Regions from separate parts of the Sphingobium limneticum genome, predicted to be linked through region 3. Evidence: riboswitches for the same ligand, from Rfam matches in the RefSeq annotation. Region 3 holds a riboswitch; each other region holds the start of a gene.
What was found. A riboswitch is a leader RNA that binds a small molecule or an ion and turns the genes downstream of it on or off. The one in region 3 is predicted to bind cobalamin.
Positions count from the first base shown of each region.

Region 1: it holds a riboswitch for cobalamin, as region 3 does, so the genes downstream of both, F4U95_RS10205 (TonB-dependent receptor plug domain-containing protein) here and F4U95_RS00960 (TonB-dependent receptor) in region 3, are expected to answer to the same signal.
Region 2: it holds a riboswitch for cobalamin, as region 3 does, so the genes downstream of both, cobW (cobalamin biosynthesis protein CobW) here and F4U95_RS00960 (TonB-dependent receptor) in region 3, are expected to answer to the same signal.

Region 1 is NZ_VYQA01000006.1:180,599-185,646, reverse strand. Features, by position in the region: gene fdhF (formate dehydrogenase subunit alpha) at 1-1,396, shown strand, start outside; gene F4U95_RS10215 (formate dehydrogenase subunit delta) at 1,405-1,710, shown strand; gene fdhD (formate dehydrogenase accessory sulfurtransferase FdhD) at 1,742-2,545, shown strand; cobalamin riboswitch at 2,608-2,821, shown strand; gene F4U95_RS10205 (TonB-dependent receptor plug domain-containing protein) at 2,992-4,851, shown strand; gene F4U95_RS10200 (ABC transporter substrate-binding protein) at 4,868-5,048, opposite strand, start outside.
Region 2 is NZ_VYQA01000017.1:84,738-89,785, reverse strand. Features, by position in the region: gene cobN (cobaltochelatase subunit CobN) at 1-1,260, opposite strand, end outside; gene cobW (cobalamin biosynthesis protein CobW) at 1,260-2,294, opposite strand; cobalamin riboswitch at 2,478-2,727, opposite strand; gene F4U95_RS19255 (histidine phosphatase family protein) at 2,792-3,358, opposite strand; gene F4U95_RS19250 (CbtB domain-containing protein) at 3,557-3,784, shown strand; gene F4U95_RS19245 (CbtA family protein) at 3,794-4,510, shown strand; gene ald (alanine dehydrogenase) at 4,616-5,048, shown strand, end outside.
Region 3 is NZ_VYQA01000001.1:254,984-260,031, reverse strand. Features, by position in the region: gene F4U95_RS00975 (TonB-dependent receptor) at 1-115, opposite strand, end outside; gene F4U95_RS00970 (FecR family protein) at 344-1,285, opposite strand; gene F4U95_RS00965 (RNA polymerase sigma factor) at 1,367-1,939, opposite strand; cobalamin riboswitch at 2,353-2,602, shown strand; gene F4U95_RS00960 (TonB-dependent receptor) at 2,783-4,900, shown strand.

The DNA of each region.
Region 1 (5,048 bases), on a different contig from region 3:
GCGGTGCGATTGGGACGAGTTCATGGACTGGGCGGAGTTCGTGTCGGAGGCGGCGCGTTCGCCCGAAGCGATCGAACCGCTGACCGGCGTGAAGGCGCAGGATGTTCGGGCGGCCGCGCGGCTCTATGCGACCGGAGGCAATGGCGCGATCTATTATGGGCTGGGCGTCACCGAACATTCGCAGGGCAGTTCGACCGTTATGGCCATCGCCAATCTCGCCATGGCGACCGGCAATGTCGGGCGTGAAGGCGTGGGCGTGAACCCGCTGCGGGGGCAGAATAATGTGCAGGGGGCGTGCGACATGGGCAGCTTCCCGCATGAGTTCAGCGGCTATCGCCATGTGTCGGACGATGCGACGCGCAGCCTGTTCGAACGAACATGGGGCGTGACGCTGGACGCCGAGCCGGGGTTGCGCATTCCCAACATGCTGGACGCGGCGACCGACGGCACGTTCAAGGGCCTGTTCGTGCAGGGCGAGGATATTCTCCAGTCCGACCCCAATACCCATCATGTCGCGGCGGGGCTGGCGGCGATGGAGTGCGTGGTGGTGCAGGATCTGTTCCTGAACGAAACCGCCAATTATGCGCATATCTTCCTGCCCGGATCGACCTTTCTGGAGAAGGACGGCACCTTCACCAATGCCGAACGGCGCATCCAGCGCGTGCGCAAGGTGATGGCGCCGCTCAATGGCTACGCCGATTGGGAGATCGTGCAATTGGTGGCGAATGCCATGGGGCTGGCTTGGACCTACGACCATCCCGCGCAGATCATGGATGAGATTGCGGCGCTCACCCCAACCTTTGCCGGCGTGCATTATGACCGGCTGGAGGCGGAAGGATCGCTGCAATGGCCGGCCAATGACGCCGCGCCGGACGGAACGCCGACCATGCATATCGACGGCTTCGTGCGGGGGAAGGGCAAATTCGTCGTCACCGACTATGTGCCGACCGACGAGAAGACCGGGCCGCGCTTCCCGCTGTTGCTGACGACCGGGCGCATATTGTCCCACTATAATGTCGGGGCGCAGACCCGGCGTACGGCCAATACCGCCTGGCATCCCGAGGACCGGCTGGAGATCCATCCGAGCGACGCCGACAATCGCGGCCTGAAGGATGGCGACTGGGTGACGCTGCGCAGCCGGGCGGGGGAGACGACCTTGCGCGCGCTGATTACCGAGCGGGTCGCGCCGGGGGTGGTCTATACGACCTTCCATCATCCCGAGACGCAGGCCAATGTCATCACCACCGACTATTCGGACTGGGCCACCAATTGCCCCGAATATAAGGTGACGGCGGTGCAGGTGATGGCGTCCAACGGGCCGAGCGACTGGCAGCAGGATTATGCGGAGCAGGCCCGGACCAGCCGCCGCATCGCCCCGCTGGAAGCGGCGGAATAGGCGGGCATATGAGCGACGATACGCATGTCATGTCCACCACGGACAGGCTGGTCTATATGGCGCACCAGATCGCCCGCAACATGGCAATGATGGGCGAAGCGAAGGCGACGGAAGCGCTGGCCGAACATCTGACCCGCTTCTGGGATCCGCGGATGAAGGCGCAGATCGTCGCCATCGCGCAGGATCAGCCCGAACGGCTTTCGCCGACGGTAGCCGCCGCGGTGGCCCGAATGGCGCAGGGCCGGCCGGCGCCCGATGTCGATGCGGCGCAGTTCAATGCCGTGGATGAGGCCGGCCATTGCGACGCCGGTTGAGCGGCGGCCCGTCCACCGCTAGGCCGTGATCATGGATGATGCCGCCGCCAGCCCCCTGACATTCGATCGCCTGACCCCCGACGGCGCAACGCGGGCGGTCGAGCGGCCATTGGCGCAAGAAGTGCCGGTAGCGATCGAATATAATGGCGCGGGCTATGCGGTGTTGATGGCGACGCCGAGCGATATCGGCGATCTGGTGCAGGGGTTCAGCCTGGCCGAGCGGCTGGTGAGCCGGGACGATGCACTGCTGGACGTGGATGTGCATGATACAGGCGCGGGGATCGTCGCCCGCGCGACATTGCCGCCGCATCGCACCGATGGATTGCTGGATCGGGTGCGGCATCGCGCGTCCGATTCCTCCTGCGGCATGTGCGGGATCGAGAATCTGGAGCAGGCGATCCGGCCTTTGCCGCGCGTGACGACGACGTCGCGGGCGGATCGGGATGCCATCTTTCGCGCACTAGAGGATTTGCGCGATCATCAGCCACTCAACGCCGCGACCGGTGCGGCCCATGCGGCGGCCTGGGTCGGGGCGGACGGCGCGATCCGGCTGGCGCGGGAGGATGTCGGGCGGCATAATGCGTTCGATAAGCTGATCGGTGCGATGGCGCGGATGGAGGCGGACTGGGACGGCGGCTTTGCGCTGCTGTCGTCGCGCTGTTCCTATGAACTGGTGGAGAAGGCGGTGCTGGCCGATTGCCCCCTACTGGTCACCATATCTGCCCCAACCCGGCTGGCGGCGGAGCGGGCCGAGGCGGCGGGATTGTCGCTGGTCGTGTTGGCGCGGTCCGACGCCCTGTTGCTGCGGGGCCACAGCGACATCCGCCAAACATAGGACCGCTTGGCAGCGTCCCGGCTTTCCCTTATGGCGCGCGGTGTGGGGGAGGCATGTCTTTCCTGCAACATGATCGCGCCGGTGCCCGGAAACGGGTTAATCGGGAATGTGGTGCGGGCGTCACAAGCGCCTTAATCCACGGCTGTCCCTGCAACTGTGAGCGGATAGCGCGATGCACTGGCCCCCAAAAAAGGGCAGCCACTGGAGCAATCCGGGAAGGCGTGCATCGTGCCGTGACCCGCGAGCCAGGAGACCGGCCGGCGCTTGGTCGCTCTTGCTTTGGTCCAGGGGATGGTCGGGGCACGGTGGTTTTCCGTCGAGCGACGCCATGCGGCCGGGGCCGCATCGGGCTGCGGACGGGATATGGCGTCATCCCCCCAAAGGCCCGACCGCTTTCGGGCGGACGCCCCTGCCGACGTCGCACCGACGCTTTAGGGGCAATGACAATGTTGAAATATGGACTTTCGCTGGTGGCTCTGGTTGCTGCCAATCCGGCCTTTGCGCAGGCGGACGACGATATCGTCGTGACCGCCGCGGGCATCGAACAGTCGCGCGATGAGGTCGGTCAGGCGATCACGGTCATCGACGCGGACACGATCAAAACGCGGCAGGCGATCGACGTGGTGGACCTGCTGGCGACGACGCCGGGCGTGCGTTTCAACCGCAACGGCACCGTCGGCGCGCAGACCGGCGTGTCGCTGCGCGGTGCGGAAACGACGCAGACGCTGGTGCTGATCGACGGGGTGAAGGTGAACGACCCCAGCGGCATTGGCGACGGCTATGATTTCGGCCCGCTGCTGACCGGCAATATCCGCCGGATCGAGGTGCTGCGCGGTTCCAACTCGGTGGTGCATGGCAGCCAGGCGATCGGCGGCGTGGTCAATATCATGACCGGCGTGCCGGCCGAAGGCTTCGGCGCCAACGCTTCGGCCGAATATGGCTATAGCGACACGTTCAGTGCGAAGGCCGACATATCCGGTACCGCCGGTATCGCGTCGGGCGGCGTGGGCGCTGCCTATTTCCGCACCGATGGCATTTCGTCGGCCGCCAACGGCACAGAGCGCGACGGCAGCGAGAATATCGCCGCCAATGCACGATTGAAGCTGGCCTTTTCGGACAGCCTGAGCCTCGACCTGCGCGGCTATTATATCCATGCCGATCTGGACGTAGATGGCTTCCCGGCGCCGGCCTATATATTGGCCGATACGCCCGAAGTCGCCATTACCGACCAATATGTCGGCTATGCCGGCATCAACCTTGCGCTGCTGGACGGCAAGCTGACCAATCGGGCGGCCGTCACCTGGATGCGCAACGATCGCGACTATTATTCGGCGCGCGGCGCGGATGTCGATTATGGCTATAGCGGCACCAACCTGCGCTTCGAATATGAAGGCGTCTATGCCCCGGTCGATCAGGCCAAGCTGGTCTTCGGTTACGAGCATGAGCGGCCGGACTATGATTATTACGACGCCTTCAGCACGACGAGCGCGAAGATCAACATCGACAGCGTCTATGCGCTGGCGATCGTGAAGCCCTTCACGGGCCTGGCCGTCACCGGCGGCCTGCGTCATGACGATCATAGCCAGTTCGGCGGCGCGACCACCTTTGGCGCCAACGCCAATTATTCGCCCAATGGCGGCGCGACAAATGTACGGCTGAGCTATGGCGAGGGGTTCAAGGCGCCGTCGCTCTATCAGTTGTACGACACGTTTAGCGGCAACAGGGCGCTGACCCCGGAACGGTCGAAAAGCTATGATGTCGGCTTCGACCAGCGGCTGGATGGTGGCCGCGCGGTGTTGTCGGTCACGGCGTTCCAGCGCGATACCCGCAACCAGATCAATTATGACGTCTCGCTTCCGCCCTTTGGTGGCTACGCCAATCTGGACCGCACCCGCGCCAAGGGCGTGGAAGCATCGATCGCCTTGAAGCCGGTGGACGCGCTGACCGTGACGGGCAGCTACTCCTATGTAGATGCGCGCGACCGGTCGGTCGGATCGGCCACCTATGGTAATCGTCTGGCCCGCCGCGCCGCCAATGCGGTGAGCGTGTCGGCCGACTATGTCTGGCCCTTCGGCCTGTCGACCGGCGCGACCGTCACGATGGTCGGCGACAGTTTCGACAATGCGGCGAACACGCGCCGTCTGGATGGCTATGCGCTGGCCGGCATCAGGGCCTCCTTCCCCGTGGGCGAGCATCTGGAAGTCTATGGTCGCGTCGACAATCTGACCGATGAGAATTACCAGACGGCCTATGGTTACGGCACCTATGGCCGCGCTGCCTATGGCGGCGTGCGTGTCCGCTTCTGAGGGCTTTTGGCTGGGGTCAGCGCGGCGCGTTCAGGCGCGCCGTGATGGCCCTTGCCGCCTGCACATAGGCCGGGCCGCCGCACACGGTCCAGCTTTGCGGCAGGCTGATGCGCGGGATGGTGCGCAGCGCGGGATGGTGCAGCATTTCCGTGCCCTGATCGACCACCCGGTCGGTCGCGCTTTCCACGATCAGCCAG
Region 2 (5,048 bases), on a different contig from region 3:
CAGCCCGGCGAGGATCGCGGCGGCGCTGGCCGGCGTGTCGAGGCCCACGCCATTGCCGATCCGCCCGTCGCGATTGGGATAATTGGCCAGCACCAGCGCCACGCGCCGTTCGCTTGCTGGCGTACGGCGCAGCCGTGCCCAATGGGCGGCAAGATCGGCGACGAAGGCGACGCGATCGGGCGCCACGCGCGGGACGATGATGCCGCATTGGGTCAGCGCGTCGAACCGCTCTGCCGCCTTGAACGCGACGGCGCGGGTGAAGATGCGGCCGTCCACTTCGGGCAGCACGACATTCATGGCCAGGTCGCGGGGGCCAAGGCCACGGGCGGCATCCTGCCATTCGCCCTGTTCGACGCCGGCGAATGCCAGCTGGAGAATGGGGCAGTCGGCCCGTTCCAATATGCTGGCCGTGCGCGGTTCGGATGAGGTGGAGGCGGCAAAGCTCGTGGCGTTGAGGATCACGTCCGGCCTGATGTCGGCCAGTACGCCTTTCAGCCAGTCCATCGCGAAAGGCTCGCGCAAGGCCCGGACATGGATCGGCGCGACGTTGAAACCGCGCGCCTCCAGCGCCGCGATCATCGCATCCACCGCGTCCAGCGTGCCGGCCACCATCAGCGCGCGGTAGAAGATCAGACAGGCGACGGGCGCGCTTTGCCTCCAGCGCGCGCGCAGGTCGGACAGGGCAGGGCGATCGACGCCGGAGAGATAGAGGCCTGCGTCGGCGACCGGCACCGGATCGTCGGGCGTGCCGGCATCGCGTCCTATCGTGCGCGCCGCCGTGCGCAGGAAGCTCAGCGCATTGGCCATCCCGCCCTGCCGCAGATAGTCGCGCAGCCGGTCGATCAATGCGGCCGGCACGGTCGAAGCCCGGTCGAGCGCGGGGTCATCCTCCCGCCCGTCGGCGATCGCGGCGAAGGCGATGTTTCGCTCCCGTGCCACCTGCGCGATCTCGTCTATTCCATAGGGCCAGTAGCTTTTGCCGCCGAGCAGGATGACGCAGACGAATTTCGCCTGGGCGATTACCTTTTCGACATAGAGGTCGACCGAATAGGGGTGGCGCAGCTGGAGCAGATTGGCGAGGCGCACGCTGGGCGCCCCGCACATCGGATCTTCATCTGTCAGGCGCGCCGCCGCCTTGGCGAAACAGGCCAGTTCGCTGTCCGCTACCGTCAGGATCACGATATCGCCCGGCGACTGGTCGAGGTCGATCGCCTCCTGGCCATTGGATATCGTGCCGGGCGTGGCGGACAGAAGGTGCATCAGCCGATGACCGGCTTGAGCGCACCCTCAATTGCGGCGCGATCCAGCCCCTTCTGGCCGATCACGACCAACTGGGTGCGACGGGCTTCCTCCGCCTTCCAGGCGCGGTCGAAATAATGCTGGATGCGCGGGCCGACTGCCTGCACCACCAGCCGCGACGGCTTGCCGGCCACCGACACCATGCCCTTGACGCGCAAAATGTCGTGGGCGGCGATCGTGGCGTTCAGCCCCGTGACCAGCGCATCGACATCGGCGACATCGCCGCCCGACAGGATGAAGCTGTCGAAATCATCATGATCATGCTCCTCCATCCCGTCGATATGCGACGGGCGGGCGTCCAGATCATCTTCGGCCGCCGCGCTCAGGCCCAGCAGCGCGGCCGGATCGATGGCCCCCTGCGCGCTGTGGATGATCGCCACGCCGGGGCGGGTTTCCGCCTTCACCTGCGCCTCTACCGTCGCCAGCGTGGCGGCGTCGACCAGATCGGTCTTGTTCAGCACCACCATGTCGGCGCAGATCAGCTGTTCCTCGAACAATTCCTCCAGCGGGCTGTCATGGTCCAGATTGGGGTCCGCCGCGCGCGCCGCCGCCAGTGCCACTTCGTCCGCGGCAAAGCGTCCGGCGGCTACCGCGTCGGCGTCGATCAACGCGATCACCCCGTCCACCGTGGCGCGGGTGCGGATGTCGGGCCATTGGAATGCCTTCACCAGCGGCTTGGGCAGGGCCAGGCCGCTGGTTTCGATGATGATATGTTCGGGCGGATTGGGCCGATCGAGCAGCTTCTGCATGGTCGGCAGGAAATCGTCGGCCACGGTGCAGCAGATGCAGCCATTGGCCAGTTCTACGATGTCGTCTTCCGGGCAGGCCTCGTCATTGCAGCCCTTCACCAGTTCGCCATCGACGCCGACATCACCAAATTCGTTGATGATCAGCGCCAGCCGGCGCCCCTTGGCATTTTGCAGCAGATGGCGGATCAGCGTGGTCTTGCCCGCGCCCAGAAATCCGGTGATGACGGTGGTCGGCACTTTGCTCATGATCTTATCCCTTATCGCGCGTCTAAAAAACGCAGGGACTTAACCGTTCGCGAACGGTCGATGCACAGGATCGGCCGGGCACCCATGTCAGGGCAGCCGGCCTCGCGCATCGTGCGGCCCCTGCCGCTTCGTTCGTCGCTCAGACGGGTTGGACCGTGCCCCGGCCATCCCCTGGACCAAAGCAAGAGCGACCAGACGCCGGCAGGTCTCCTGGCTCATGGGTCATCGCTTGATACACGGCCTTCCCAGGCCTCGCATGTTGCAGCGTCCGGCCCAGTGGCTGCGGCACGGGGCGCCTTGCCCCGTCGCATCTGTGTATCGCGCTCGCCACTTACAGTTGCAGGGACAGCCTCGGATTAGGGCCGCGTGTCGCCGCCCGCACCGCGTTCCCATTTTAAGCCTCTTGCGAGGCACCGGCGCGATCTATTCACCCATATGTCGCAAGACGCATGGGCGGATATGCGGATAGAGGCGGCAATGAAGGTCCGCAACTCTTTTCAGCCCGGCTCCAGCGACTGGAGCCGCCAGCGACCGTTGAAGGACAGGGTGGTGCGCGACAGAGGCGCGATGTCGATGGACAGGCTGGCGCGCAGCGGCATGGCGAGCGCATGGGCGATCGCGGCACGGATCGGCATCGGATGGGTCAGGGCACAGATGGACGCACCAGTCGCGGCGAGGGCATCGAGCCAGCCACCGACCCGCAACTGACAGGCGTGCAGGCTTTCGCCATCCGGGCCGCCTCGCGCCGGATCGGCCAGCCATTGTGCCAGCGCTTCGGGTTCCTCTGTCGCGATCGTCGCAAAGTCGTGCCCGGCCCATCGGCCGTGATCGATGTCGCGCAATGCCGGCTGGGGCAGGGGCGTGACGCCCATGGCCTGCGCCGTTTCGATCGCCGACAAGGTGGGGCTCGATTGTACCGCGTCCCGGAAACGAACCGGCAGGACCAGCGCAGCGGCATCGCGCTGGCCGCCCTCGTCCAGCGCCTCATCAATGGCAGGAAAGCCGCCCTGTCGGCTGGCGCGCGTCGGCCCGGCGCAAAGCAGCAGCAACGATGTCGTCAGCATGGCCTCCAGCAGATGATTGACGGCGTCCCTACGCTCAGCCTAAAGCACGGGTCGTTCAGAAAGAAGAAGCCGGTGCAATTCCGGCGCGGTCGCGCCACTGTTATCGCCGTCCATAGCCGACGTCGAGAGCCAGACCTTCCTTCCGAACCGCGACATTATTTTCCGGGGACGCGCAATCCCGTGCAGGAGTATCAGGCCATGGCGAACACCGCCGCTCTGTTCGACGATCCGTTCATCCCCGTTCGCGGCGATGCCACCATCCCGGTTGCGGATATCGCGCCCTGGGCCGTGCTGGGCACGCTGATCGCGCTCATCTTCCTCTATTTCGTCAGCACCGAACAGGGTGCCTTTGCGCTGTTCGACGGCATGTATGTGCATGAATATGTGCATGACGGCCGCCATCTCCTCGGCTTTCCCTGTCACTGACGCCCGGCCGTGACCCGTACATTATTGTGGCGCGGGATGCTGGCCGGCATCCTGGCGGCGCTGCTCGCCACGCTGGTCGCGCGCGTGATCGCCGAACCGCAGATCGACCTCGCCATCGGCTATGAGGCGTCGCATGCCGCGCACCATGCGCCGGCCGCAGCCGAAGAGCCGGAACTGGTCAGCCGCGATACGCAGAAGGGCGCCGGGCTGTTCACGGCGCTGGCCCTCTATGGCGCGGCGGTCGGCGGCATCTTCTCGCTGGTCTTCGCCTATGGCTATGGCCGGTTCGGTCGGATTGGGCCACGCAGCTTCGCGTTGCTGCTGGCCGGGCTTGCCTTCCTGCTGATCGTCATCGTGCCGGGGATCAAATATCCCCAGACGCCGCCGGCCGTGGGCCAGCATGAAACGGTGGGCATCCGCACCGCCGCCTATTTCATGATGATCGGCCTGTCGATCGCCGCGGCGGTGATCGCGGCCCATGTCCGCACCGCGCTGCTGCGCTCGCTGCGCCCGATCGACGCGACCTTGCTGGCCGTCGGCGCTTTCGCACTGGTGGTGGGCGTCGGCCAATATCTGCTGCCCGTCATCAATGAAGTGCCGGCCGATTTCCCGGCGACCCTGCTCTGGAATTTCCGGATCGCATCGATCGCCAGTCAGGCCGTCCTGTGGGGCACGATCGGCATCGCCTTTGGCCTGTGGGCGGAACCTGTCCTGCGACGCGCATAGTCTCGTCTGACCGACAAGATCGGGGAACATTCGCGGCCCGGCCTGCGCTATCATCCGTTCATGATGGGGCGGGTCGACCACGCGCCCCGAATTTGGAGAGGCCGGATGATCGTAGGCACCGTCAAGGAAATCAAGAATCACGAATATCGGGTCGGCTTGACACCCGAAAGCGTGCATGAACTGACCGCACATGGCCATCGCGTGCTGGTGGAAAGCGGCGCGGGTGAAGGGATCGGCGCCAGCGACGCGCTTTATGAACGCGCCGGTGCGGAAATCGTCGCGACCGCCGCCGCCATCTTCGCGACGGCCGAAATGATCGTGAAGGTGAAGGAGCCGCAGTCGCAGGAGCGCGCGATGCTCCGCCCCGGTCAGATCCTCTACACCTATCTTCATCTGGCGCCGGACCCTGAACAGACGCGCGACCTGATCGCATCGGGCGCCACCTGCATCGCTTATGAAACCGTGACCGACGGCCATGGCGGTCTGCCGCTGCTGAAACCGATGAGCCAGGTCGCGGGCCGCATGGCGATTCAGGCGG
Region 3 (5,048 bases):
TCAGTGAAGCGCCCAGATCCTGCGCGGGTACATCGAAATAGACCGAAGCGGCCTGCGCCGGGCTGGCGACCAGCGCTGTTGTGGTCGCAAGGGCGGCAAGAAGCGAATGGGACATACGGAACGACATGAAAGATCAACCCCCGAAGAGCGCCATATTTGCGCGGTTCGGTGTGATGACGGGATTGGAAGGCACTGCCTCCAAGCCGGAGGAAAATAAATCTCCCGATCATTTGGTGGCGTGAAGACGCGGTCGTTTCGCGCTGCGTTTGCGACTGTTTGGAAATGCGCCCTTTGCCGTGCCGCATCGAAAATGCGCTCTTTCGCGCATTTTACGAACGGTGTCTTATCGCGCCAGGCGATAGCCGTTGGGGGTGGTCGTGACCTGTGCGTTCAGGCTGAGCGATACGGCTTTCAGAAACTGGTCGGGGCGTGACAGGTCGAAGCGGCCGCCGATTTTTTCCTGCGCGAGTGCGGCGTCGACGACGATGATTTTCCGCGGAAGGTAGCGATTGAAATCTGCCGCTGCGTCGGCGACCGATTGATCGATGAAGATGATCTCACCCGCGCGCCAGGCCATGAGCGAGGCGACTTGTTCGCTGCTGTGGGTTTCGACCCGATGCATGCCGTCGCCTTCGACGATGATCGACTGGTTGGGCTTCAACGCCTCGGCGTCTGCGGTGTCGCGCAGGGGCATGGCGGGGCCGTCCACCAGGGTTACTTTCACCCGGTCGTCCGTAACGCGGGCATCGAACAGGCCGGGTGTGAGCGACAGCGATCCCGCATCCGCGTGAAAGATGGCGCTGTCGCGGCCGCGCAGGTCGAGCGCCACTTCACCGCGCTCCAGGCGCAGCGCCCGCTGCTTTTTCGAGAACTGCCATGACAAGGACGTGTCGGTGTTGAGGTAGGCGATGCTGCCGTCCGGCAGGTTGACGCGCCGGGTTTCGCCCACGCCCGTCGTTGCATTGTCCCAGGCATAGGCGCGCTGCGCGACGAAGCCGGATCCGATGACGGCGAGCGGCACGCCGACAGCGGCGATCCGGAGCCATTGACGACGGGTGAACGCGGGCGCTTCATCCGTGCGCGGGTGAAGCGCTGCCGGGGATGCGGTGGCGATCCGCTCCCAATTGGCAACGACGCGCGCGTAAGCGACGGCGCGAGCCGGATCGCCGCGTCGCCATTTTTCGAAATCATCTGCATGTGCCGTGCCCGCCTCCAGCGCAGCGAACCATCGCGACGCTTCGGCAATGAGGGCGTCCTGACCCAGCGGATCCTTAGAAATCGTCATCTGTCGTTCGTTATATTCGCCAATCGGGCCAATCCATGAGGGGGATCAATCCCTTCCTTCTATCTAACAGGCGCTTGCCGGTCAGAGAAGCATCTTCTCCTGCGACTGTTCCGATACGTCGTCCATGGCCGGTTCGTAAGGGGTGAGGGCATGGGTCAACAGTTGGACGGCGCGGGCCAGACGCTTTTCGAATGTGGAGATACTGATGCCCAGATCGTCGGCTATGGCGCGCGGACTTTCTTCGCCGAAACGGCGACGGACAAGGGCGATGCGACAGCGGTCGGGGAGTGCGGCGATCGCCTGATGCACGCGGGCCATTTGCGTGCGGGCGGCGACGATGCGGAAACTGTCAGGCATGTCGTCGGCGACATCGGTTATGGCTGGAGCAGGCATGGGTTGCATGGTGACGACACGGGCCTGTCGGATACGGTCGATAGAATGGCTGTAGATCATGCGCATCACATAGCCGGGCGGATTGGCGATGGCGGTCCAGCCGTCGAGCGTGAACAGCTTGGCATAGACTTCCTGCACGATGTCGCCCGCTTCGTCTTCGTCACGCACGGTGCGGCGCGCATAGGCGATATAGGCGCTTTCGTGCGGCAGGACTTCGTCCACGAACCAGCGGTCAATAGGGCGAACATGAAGCGCAGTCACGACTGTGAACTCGGAATATCATGGGAGGGCGGCTGGTGAGTAGGTCGATAAAATGTAAGTTTTGCGACATCCCAGAGAGATTATTCCGCTTGCGATATCAGGCGTCGGCCTGTCCTGCCCCGATCCGATGCGCCTTAAATCCGCCGGATTGACGCGCCGCCCGCCCGTCCTTTGGCGGTAAGGACGATGCTCCGCAGGGATGGCGGTATCGTCATCCATGTGACCTCGATCAACGACGACTCCCGCTGCTGGCACCGAATATGTCATCGACGGCGGAACCGTACCGACGGCGTTATGAGGGAGGCAATATTATAGAAGCCGATCAGTCCGCTGAAGAACAATGCGGAAGTCTCTTGCGCCGGCAACATGAGAATCATAGATGGGTGTGTCGATGCGGCGCCTTTGGGAGCCGAGGAGACAAAGATCGCGTCGGTTCCCCGGAAACGGGGATTAAAATGGGAACATGGTGAGGATGGTGCGAGCCGTCCAAATCCAGGGCTGTCCCTGCAACTGTAAGTGGCGAGCGCGATATACATGAGCAGACGGCATTGCGACCGATCTGCCAGCCACTGGGCCGGACGCTAAATCATGCGAGGCCTGGGAAGGCCGTATATCAAGCGATGACCCATGAGCCAGGAGACCTGCCGGCGTCTGGTCGCTCTTGCCTTGGTCCAGGGGATGGCCGCGGCACGGTAACTCCGTCTGAGCGACGAACGAGCGGCTGGGGCCGCATCGGACGCTGTGTGTCGGCCGCCCCTGGCGTCCGGCCGATGCCGGCTGCCGACCGTTCGTGAACGGCACGCCCCCGCCCGATTGTCGTGCGATGCCGAACGGGGGTTGAATATGTTGAAATGTGCACCGGCTGCGATTGCGGCCTTCTCTCTTGTTGCGCCTGGCGCTTTTGCCCAACCGTCTGCCGAAGACACGGACGAGGCGGCCATCATCGTCACCGGCGTCGTCGATCCGCTGCGCCTCAACCAGAAAAATGACGGGGCGAGCCGGCTTGGCCTTACCGCGCTGGAAATGCCGGCCAGTGTCGAAACGCTGGATGGCGACGCCATTCGCCTGCGCGGCGACCTTACCATTCAGGATGCTGCCGCGCGCGCGACGGGCATCGTCAACACGTCGGGCGTGTTCGGTTTCGGCCTCTCTGCGCGGGGCTTTACCGGGCAGAATTCGGTCATGACCCTGTATGACGGCATGCGCATGTACAATAATACGCTGACCTTCCCCGCCGATCCGTGGATGGCGCAAAGCGTGGAGATTTTGCGCGGCCCGGCTTCAGTCCTTTATGGCGAAGGCGCGATCGGTGGCGCGGTCAACGTCGTGCGCAAGCAGCCGTCGGACAATATGCAGGTCAGCGGGCGCGTAGGCGTGTCGTCCTATGACAGCTTCAATATCGGGGTCGGCGCAGGCGGCCCGGTTACGGACGGTGTCGCTTTCCGCGCGGATGCCAGCGTTCGCCGGTCCGAAGGGTGGATGACGCGGGGCGACGCCGATGCAGTGGCGCTGGCCGGCGCTATCCGGCTGAAGCCCGCCGCGAATCTGAGCATCACTCTGTCCCATGACTATAGCGAACAAAATCCCCGCACCTGGTTTGGCGTGCCGCTCGTCAATGGCGCGCTTGATCGCTCGATCAGGAAGAACAACTATAATGTCGCCGATGCCCGGCTGCGCTTCCGCGACAATTGGAGCCAGGCGAAAATGGAGTGGCAACCGTCGGACGCATTGACCATCCGGAGCATATTCTATCATTTGTGGGCGAACAAATATTGGAAAAATGCCGAAACCGTCACCTATGTGCCGGCGACGGCCAGCAATGCCGCGCAGGTCCGCCAATCCAGTTTCCTGGAACTGTACCATATACAAAAACAGACCGGCAACCGTACCAGTGCGACGTTGAACCATGGCGTCGGCGGACTGGACAATAGTCTGGTGATCGGCTTCGACGTCAATCGCATCAGTTACAAGAATGTCAGTAACAGCGGCAATAATGCAACGCGCTTGGTCGATGCCGCCAATCCCGATCCGGGGCTGTTCCTTCATCAGCCTGGCGCACCGACCAAGCCGCGCTACACCAATCGCATCCGCCAATATGCGCTGTTTGCCGAGGATCGACTGAAGTTCAGCGAGCAATTCTCGCTGGTGGGGGGCCTGCGCTACGATCGGCCGGAAATTACCAAGACCGACTATGTGAACGCGGCCAACAACTTCGTCGCCACCCCCGATGCGGTGACATGGCGCATGGGCGCGGTCTATAATCCGGTGCCGTCGCTGGCGCTCTATGGCCAATATGCCACGGCGGCCGATCCGGTCGGCGCGCTGGTGTCCACCAGCATGGCGCAAAGCGATTTCGACCTGTCGACCGGCCGGCAATATGAGGCAGGGATAAAGCATATCTTCTGGGGGTCGCGCGGGCAGTGGACCTTGGCCGCCTATGATATCGTCAAGCGCAAGCTGCTGACATCCGACCCGTTGATTCCCACTATTCAGGTACAGGTGGGCCAGCAAAGCTCACGCGGCGTGGAGGCTTCGCTCTTCCTTGAGCCGATCGACCGTCTCAGCATCATGCTCAATGGTGCGCTGGTCCGGGCGCGCTATGACGATTTTGCGGAGTCGGTAGGCGGCGTGCTGTTCCAGCGGGCCGGTAACCGCCCTAGCAATGTGGCGGCAAAGACCGCTAACGCGTTCGTCAGTTGGGAGTTTGCCGATAATTGGGTGATGGACGGTGGCGTCAGCCATGTCGGCAAACGGTATCAGGACGCGGCGAACAGCCGGATCGTCCCGGCCTACACGCTCACCGATGCAGGGGTGCGCTGGCAATTTGTCGAGGGGGCGAGTGCCGCGCTGCGCGTGCGCAACATCTTCAATGAGACTTATGCCCGTGCCACTTATGGCAGCAGCCAGTGGGTGCTGGGCGACCCGCGCACGGTCGAGGCGACGCTGCATCTCGCTTTCTGATGTAACGCGCATGACGCGGCGGGGGCCATCGGCTCCCGCCGCGTCATCTGCACCATGTCCTTCCTGACGGACGTGATGGCGGCCGACGCACGTCCTGCATCCTCCCTTGGTATAAGGGACGTTGCGCGAGCCATGATCTAGCCTTTCG